Regions from separate parts of the Buttiauxella ferragutiae genome, predicted to be linked through region 1. Evidence: predicted binding sites of a transcription regulator. Region 1 holds the regulator's gene; the other holds the start of a gene.
The links. The regulator PurR, encoded in region 1, represses purine synthesis genes. The targets are predictions, from matches to a motif close to CANGCAAACGTTTGCNTG.

Region 1 (3,929 bases):
AAAGTCAAAGCAGAGCAACCAACGACGATTGCCGCTGCGCATAAAGTCCGGGTGCAAAAAGCACAGAAAACGGCGATGAACAAATTGATGGGCCAGATTGGCAAACCGTATCGCTGGGGTGGGACTTCACCGCGTACCGGTTTCGATTGCAGCGGTCTGGTTTATTACGCCTATAAAGATTTGGTGAAGTTCCGTATTCCACGCACTGCTAACGAAATGTATCACCTGCGTGATGCCTCTTCGGTGGATCGTGGTGAGCTGGAAACAGGTGACCTGGTATTCTTCCGTACACAAGGTCGCGGCACTGCGGATCACGTAGGCGTGTATGTAGGCAACGGTAAGTTCATTCAGTCTCCACGTTCTGGCAGGGATATCCAAATCACTTCCTTGAGCGAAGATTACTGGCAACGCCACTATGTTGGCGCTAAACGTGTCATGACTTCCAAAACCATTCGTTAAAAATTCGTCGAAAATCTGCGCCTGCCCTTCATTGGGCAGGCGTGTTCCTCTTTTGCTTACCCTTTCAATTTGTTACCCTAAACCCGCACTAAAAGTGTTGTCTAGATGTAAACAATAATAAGGAGTTAGCAATGTCGTTCGAACTACCTGCACTACCGTATGCAAAAGATGCTTTAGCACCGCATATCTCCGCCGAAACCCTGGAATACCATTACGGTAAACACCATCAAACCTATGTCACTAACCTGAATAATCTGGTTAAAGGCAGCGCGTTTGAGGGTAAAACCCTCGAAGAGATCGTTCGTACTTCCGAAGGTGGCGTATTTAACAACGCCGCTCAGGTCTGGAACCACACTTTCTACTGGAACTGCCTGGCACCAAATGCTGGCGGCGAGCCAACTGGCGAACTGCTGGAAGCCATCAATAAATCTTTTGGTAGCTTCGCTGAGTTCAAGCAGCAATTTACTGATGCTGCTATCAAGAACTTCGGTGCTGGCTGGACATGGCTGGTTAAACAGGAAGATGGCGCATTAGCGATTGTTTCTACCTCTAACGCTGGCACCCCACTGACGACTGCAGCTAAACCGCTGTTGACTGTGGATGTGTGGGAACATGCGTACTACATCGACTACCGCAATGCTCGTGCTGGCTACCTTGAGCATTTCTGGGCGCTGGTGAACTGGGCATTTGTTGCGAAGAATTTAGCAGCTTAATGCAAAAGTAAATGGGCCGCGATTTGCGGCCCATCTTGATCAAAGCGTAAAAATCAGTGCAGTACGGCAGTTAGTGCGCCGAAAACAATCAAAGCCAAAACAATTACCGTCGTCGTGATTGAAAATTTCAAATCGGTGCTCATCATTAAACTCCTTTTATATCCATACAATCGATGTGTCAGGGTGATTTTCCCACAACCAGAGATAAAAATCCTCCAGGTTTTAATCTGATATCAATTTTCCCTCTTCCACTTTTCGCCTGGATAGGCCAAAATCCCTCGCTAATTTGTTGCGTATCGTCAATTCAATGCCCTCCTCCCGTTTTATGTCGCAATCCCGGCATACCTGCAACCATCATGTTGCCTGTGGAGTCAGCGTACGCAAACGTTTAACATAATAGCAATCAAGGGTTTACGATATAGCCCGGAGTGAATTTTAATGGCGACAATCAAGGACGTGGCGAAGCGCGCAAACGTTTCCACTACAACCGTATCACATGTGATTAACAAAACCCGTTTTGTGGCGGAAGAAACGCGCAATGCGGTGTGGGCAGCAATTAAAGAATTGCACTACTCGCCAAGCGCCGTAGCACGAAGCCTGAAAGTTAATCACACCAAAACGATTGGTCTGCTTGCCACTTCCAGTGAAGCACCCTATTTCGCCGAGATAATCGAAGCGGTGGAAAATAGCTGCTTTGAAAAAGGCTACACCCTGATTTTGGGCAACGCGCACAACAACTTTGAAAAGCAGCGCGCTTACTTATCGATGATGGCACAAAAGCGAGTCGATGGCCTGTTAGTGATGTGCTCTGAATATCCTGAATCATTGCTCACCATGCTTGAAGAGTACCGTCACATCCCTATGGTGGTGATGGACTGGGGCGAGGCTCGTGCCGATTTCACCGACTCCGTGGTCGATAACGCTTTCCACGGCGGTTATCTTGCTGGACGTTATTTGATTGAACGCGGCCACCGCGAAATTGGCGCCATTCCCGGGCAAATGGAACGTAACACCGGTGGCGGCCGCCACGCAGGCTTTATGAAAGCACTGGAAGAAGCGGGAATTTCCATTCCGGAAAACTGGATTGTTCAGGGTGACTTTGAACCTGAATCAGGTTACCGCGCCATGCAGCAGATCATCGGCCAGTCTCATCGCCCAACAGCGGTATTCTGTGGCGGCGACATTATGGCGATGGGTGCTATTTGCGCTGCTGATGAAATGGGGCTGCGCGTGCCGCAGGATATTTCCGTTATCGGTTACGACAACGTGCGCAACGCGCGTTACTTCTCACCGGCATTGACCACCATCCACCAGCCGAAAGATTCGCTAGGGGAAACGGCGTTTAATATGCTGCTGGATAGAATCGTCAACAAACGCGAAGAGTCGCAGTCGATTGAGGTTCACCCGCGTCTGATTGAACGCCGCTCTGTGGCTGATGGCCCGTTTCGCGATTATCGCCGCTAAGTGTGTGTCGGATGTCGCGCAAGCGACATCCAGCAGACTTACAGCGGCTCCTGTAGCCACTCCTGATTCATCGTGTCACTATCGCCTAAGTAATCCAACAGCCAGGCCAACGCTGGCGATGCATCGTTTTGCTGCCATGTCAGGCAACATGCCGCGTCAGGGAATGGATTATCCAGCGTTAATTCGCGCCATTTCCCTGAAGCAACCCACGGTTTGGCAATATGTAACGGCACCATGCCGATACACAACCCCGCGCTCAAGCAATCCGAACCGGACGCCCAATCAGGCACTACCACGCGGCGCTGGTTATCTAACAGCCAGGTAATTCGTTTTGGTAATGAACGCGAAGTATCTTCCAGAACTAGCGATGGCCAGGCACGCAGGTCATCATCGCTTAACGTCCCATCGCACTGTGCCAGTGGGTGCGAGGAAGCCACCACGCAACGCCAGCTCAACGTTCCCATATCACGGAAGGCATAACGCCCCCCAACCGGAATCGCCTGAGTCGCGCCAATCGCCACTTCTACGCGTCCATCCGCCAGCGCATCCCACACGCCGTTGAACACTTCCTGAAAGATACGTAATTCGATATCAGGAAAATGGCGATAGAAATCCAGCACCAGTTGCCGCGTTCGCTCCGGTTTTACAATGTTATCAACTGCAATCGCCAGGTGACCACGCCATCCATTGGCGATCTGTTGGCACTGTTGCCGTGTCGTCATCATTTTTTTGATAACAGAGCGGCCTTCTTTGAGAAAAAAGACGCCAGCAGGGGTTAATTCAACATCCCGATGACGACGTTCGAATAGCGGAACGGCTAACCAATCTTCGAGTTGCCGCACCGTATAACTAATGGCAGACGGAACGCGGTGCAACTCTTGTGCTGCACCGCTGAAGCTGCCATTGCGCGCTACCGCATCGATGACTTCCAGCGAGTATTCTGACCACATTTCTTTGCTCACAAATTTTTTGAACGCAACCTACAAATATTAGCGTTTCACAAGCGTAATTGCACTCCGTACACTCTCGCGGCGATTAACCTGCAAGATAAAACAAGAGAAAATTATGCAACCATCAAAAGGATTTCTTATCTGGCTGGCCGGATTAAGTGTGCTGGGGTTCCTCGCCACAGACATGTATCTGCCTGCTTTCGCTGCCATTCAGCAAGATTTACAGACCGACGCCTCTGCCGTCAGTGCCAGCCTGAGTCTGTTCCTTGCCGGCTTTGCGTTTGCCCAGTTGATGTGGGGTCCATTGTCAGACCACTTCGGTCGTAAACCGGTATTACTGGCG
Region 2 (3,929 bases), 1.7 Mb from region 1:
ATAGAGAACGCTTCACTGTCAGCGATAGCGTTAGCAACGATTTCAGTACCTTTACGGAAGTTCGGGAATTCGAACACGCCAACCGGGCCGTTCCACAGAATGGTTTTTGCATTCTTCAGGATTTCAGCCAGTTGCTGCGCAGAAGCATCACCGATATCCAGAATCTGCTCGTCAGATTTCACGTCGTTTACAGATTTCAGAGTTGCAGTTGCAGTCTCAGAGAACTCAGTCGCTACGCGAACATCAGCAGGAACTGGGATGTCACAAATAGTCAGCAGGCGTTTAGCTTCGTCAACCAGGTCTGCTTCGTACAGGGATTTACCGACGTTGTGGCCTTGAGCTGCAACGAAGGTGTTCGCGATGCCACCACCAACAATCAGCTGGTCAGCAATTTTGGACAGGGAATCCAGAACGGTCAGTTTGGTAGAAACTTTAGAACCGCCAACGATAGCCACCATTGGGCGAGCAGGTTCTTTCAATGCTTTACCCAGTGCGCTCAGCTCTTCAGCCAGCAGCGGGCCTGCACAAGCGATATCTGCAAATTTGCCAACGCCGTGGGTAGAAGCCTGTGCACGGTGTGCAGTACCGAAAGCGTCCATGACGAATACGTCGCACAGTGCAGCGTATTTTTTAGACAGGGTTTCGTCGTCTTTCTTTTCGCCTTTGTTAAAGCGAACGTTTTCCAGAACAACCAGTTCACCCGCAGCAACTTCAACGCCATCAAGGTAATCTTTAGCCAGGCGAACCGGAGCAGACAATTTGTCTTTCAGGTAGTTAACAACCGGCAGCAGAGAGAATTCTTCGTTGTACTCGCCTTCAGTCGGACGACCCAGGTGAGAAGTTACCATCACTTTAGCGCCTTGTTTCAGGGCTAATTCGATAGTTGGCAGTGATGCACGGATACGTGCGTCAGATGTCACTTTCCCTTCTTTAACTGGTACGTTCAAATCTGCACGGATCAGAACACGTTTTCCAGCCAGATCCAGATCGGTCATCTTAATTACAGACATGGTGAATCCTCTCGTTGATTCTTAAAGTTTTGCGGACGCTTTATGCGCCTTACCTGAAACCACTTGCGGCCATGACTAACGTCGTGTCGAGCATTCGGTTAGCAAAGCCCCATTCGTTATCACACCAGACTAAAGTTTTAATCAGATGTTGCCCACTGACCCGCGTTTGTGTGCCATCAACAATGGCACTGTGCGGATCATGGTTAAAATCAGTCGAGACCAACGGTAATTCCGTATAGTCAACTATACCATGAAATGAATCACGTGCTTCTTTTTGCAGCAACCTATTGACTTCATTAGCATTGACTGCTTTTTTCACCGTCACGCTTAAATCGATCGCCGTGACGTTAATGGTCGGAACACGTACCGCAATCGCCTCGAAGCGATCGTTAAATTGCGGGAAAATACGTGTGATACCAGCAGCAAGACGCGTATCAACAGGAATAATAGACTGGCTGGCGGCACGTGTGCGGCGCAAGTCTGGATGATAGGCGTCGATAACTTGTTGATCGTGCATCGCGGAATGGATGGTGGTCACTGTGCCCCATTCAATACCGTACGCATCATCAAGCAATTTGATAATAGGAATAATGCAGTTTGTGGTGCAGGAAGCATTCGAAACAATGCGATGTTCAGCAACCACACTTTCATGATTCACACCGTAAACCACGGTGGCGTCGAGGTCGTTACCGCCGGGATGAGAGAAGAGGACTTTTTTGGCACCGGCTGCCAGATGCGCTTCACCGTCTGCACGGGAGCCAAACACACCGGTACAATCCAGCACCACATCCACGCCCAGTTCACGCCACGGTAAATCAGCAATATCCGGTTCGTGCAGAATACGGACGGTGTCATCACCTACCCATAACTGGTTGCGTTCCTGACGAACGTCCCAGGCGAAACGACCATGGCTAGTGTCATACTTCAACAGATGCGCCATGCCCGCAGCATCAGCCAGTTCATTGATTGCTACGACGGTAATTTCCGCACGGCGACCGGATTCGTACAATGCACGTACCACGTTGCGCCCAATGCGACCGAAGCCATTAATTGCTATGCGAACGGTCATATCTCTCCTGCCAGAATCCCTGAGACTAAGTGGCTGACAGAGTAATCCAGCAATCGTCTGAGGGGAATCCTCGCACTCTCGAAACTGCAATTGTTTGCTTAATTGTCGAACATTTATTCGACTGAAACGCTTCAGCCATGTTAAGCGATACGGGGAATAAATGGAACGTTACCCCATGACAGGCAACCGATCTTCTGACATACGTCACAAATTTGATGGAATAAATGCAACAAGAAACCCACGTTGAATGAATAACAACCAGCTATCAGCAGGAATAATGGAAATACCACAGAGTCGTTCACACGACCCTGCCGGTATCAATTGAGATGATAGCCACCCTGCTCATCCATAACTAACTGCATATCGGCAGACAGGCTTCCTTCGAGCACACGTAAAACATTCGGCCCATCAGTGGCGTGGAAAAATTCCTCCGCCTGCTCACGGCTCAAGCCGCCACGTATTTTTCGGCTAATCAATCGTTCGGAAAGCAATTCCGCAGGAGCAGCGATAAACACAGAAAAATCGCAAAGGGGGCGCAATGCCTGCCACTCTGGCTGATTGAGCAGCAGCCAATTGCCTTCAACCACCACAATGGGCGCTTCAACGGTAATCGCATTTTCCAGCGGATCGTGCAGATTACGATCGTACTGCGGCCAGCGACTGCCAGGCTTTTGCAGATCCTGCAATGCACCAGTTAGCTTCTGAATATTAAACGTTTGCGGTGCGCCTTTATGTTGCTTGAGATTGTTCGCAAGCAGATATTCGTTGTAGTGATGGAAGCCATCCATCGGTAAAGCCTGTATCGCAGGTAATGCCGGATCGAGCGAAGACAAATATTCCCAAAACGCCACCAGCGTTGACTTACCGGTGCCGGGTGGAGCCGCCAAAAATACCACCAGCCGACGCTGTAATTGCTTTTGCTTTGCGGCGAGTTGCTTTAATAAAGGCTTATGTAACGCTTCGACTTCTTGTTCTTTAAAACAGGCTTGTGTCTCTAATCCATTAATAATTAATGTGACTTTCACCAGACTAGCTCCTTCAATAATGAAGTCACCGCCAGAGATAACGCCGTTTTCACTAAGCCGCCATAACGCGCTTCGGAATAGATTGAGAAATCCGAATACTTCATGCTTTTTATTGCATTAAACAATGTCGCGTTTTGGGTAATCGAATTGAGGTTCGCAATAAAATCGTAAGTGACGTCATCATGAAACTGAATTGCCACTTTGCTGTGTTGCACAAAATCACAGAACTGGGAAAAACAGGTAATATCGGCATACAGCCATTTATCCATTTTCCCCAGCGCGTAAATCAGGCGCAGCGCAACGTCGATATCATCCAGCGGCCCACTTCTGGCAAGCAAAGGCTTAACCGCGTACTCAACGATCTCTTCATCATTATCAACAAATAACGAAGGTAGAAATTGCCTGATGCCGGAAAGCAAAATATCGTGCGCGACGCTCATAAATGAGGCCAAATCACTTTGCGCTTCCAGTTGTTCAAGTACTTCATCTTCGTTCAAGGTGGTCATTAATAGCTCAGTACATTAGAGGTGATGTAAAGAGTCTATAATATTACAGGTACGCTCTATACCATTAATCAAGAGCGTTTGAGTGCGTACAACATCACCTTCTTCGCGCACTCCCTGCAAAATATCCCCGCCGGTTACGCCGGTTGCGGAAAATAATACCTCGTCGCTTTTGACGATTTCATCAAGGCTGTAAATACGATTGATTTCGACGCCCATTTCACGGCAGCGGCGTTGCTCAGAATCAGCAATTTGGCGATGTTCAGGCGTCTCCCCTTTTGCCTGGCAGAAATCCATTAATTCCACCTGCATTTCGCCACCT

Region 2: a site for PurR is predicted at 2,259-2,276, ahead of epd (erythrose-4-phosphate dehydrogenase). Genes of this name have one in related genera too.

The regions. Positions count from the first base shown of each region.
Region 1 covers NZ_CP093332.1:2,482,307-2,486,235, reverse strand. The annotation lists gene MNO13_RS11435 (C40 family peptidase) at 1-459, shown strand, start outside; gene sodB (superoxide dismutase [Fe]) at 591-1,172, shown strand; gene cydH (cytochrome bd-I oxidase subunit CydH) at 1,226-1,315, opposite strand; gene purR (HTH-type transcriptional repressor PurR) at 1,611-2,636, shown strand; gene punR (DNA-binding transcriptional activator PunR) at 2,675-3,586, opposite strand; gene punC (purine nucleoside transporter PunC) at 3,702-3,929, shown strand, end outside.
Region 2 covers NZ_CP093332.1:794,306-798,234, reverse strand. The annotation lists gene pgk (phosphoglycerate kinase) at 1-1,010, opposite strand, end outside; gene epd (erythrose-4-phosphate dehydrogenase) at 1,060-2,079, opposite strand; gene MNO13_RS03685 (nucleoside/nucleotide kinase family protein) at 2,397-3,104, opposite strand; gene MNO13_RS03680 (MltR family transcriptional regulator) at 3,101-3,610, opposite strand; gene glpX (class II fructose-bisphosphatase) at 3,626-3,929, opposite strand, start outside.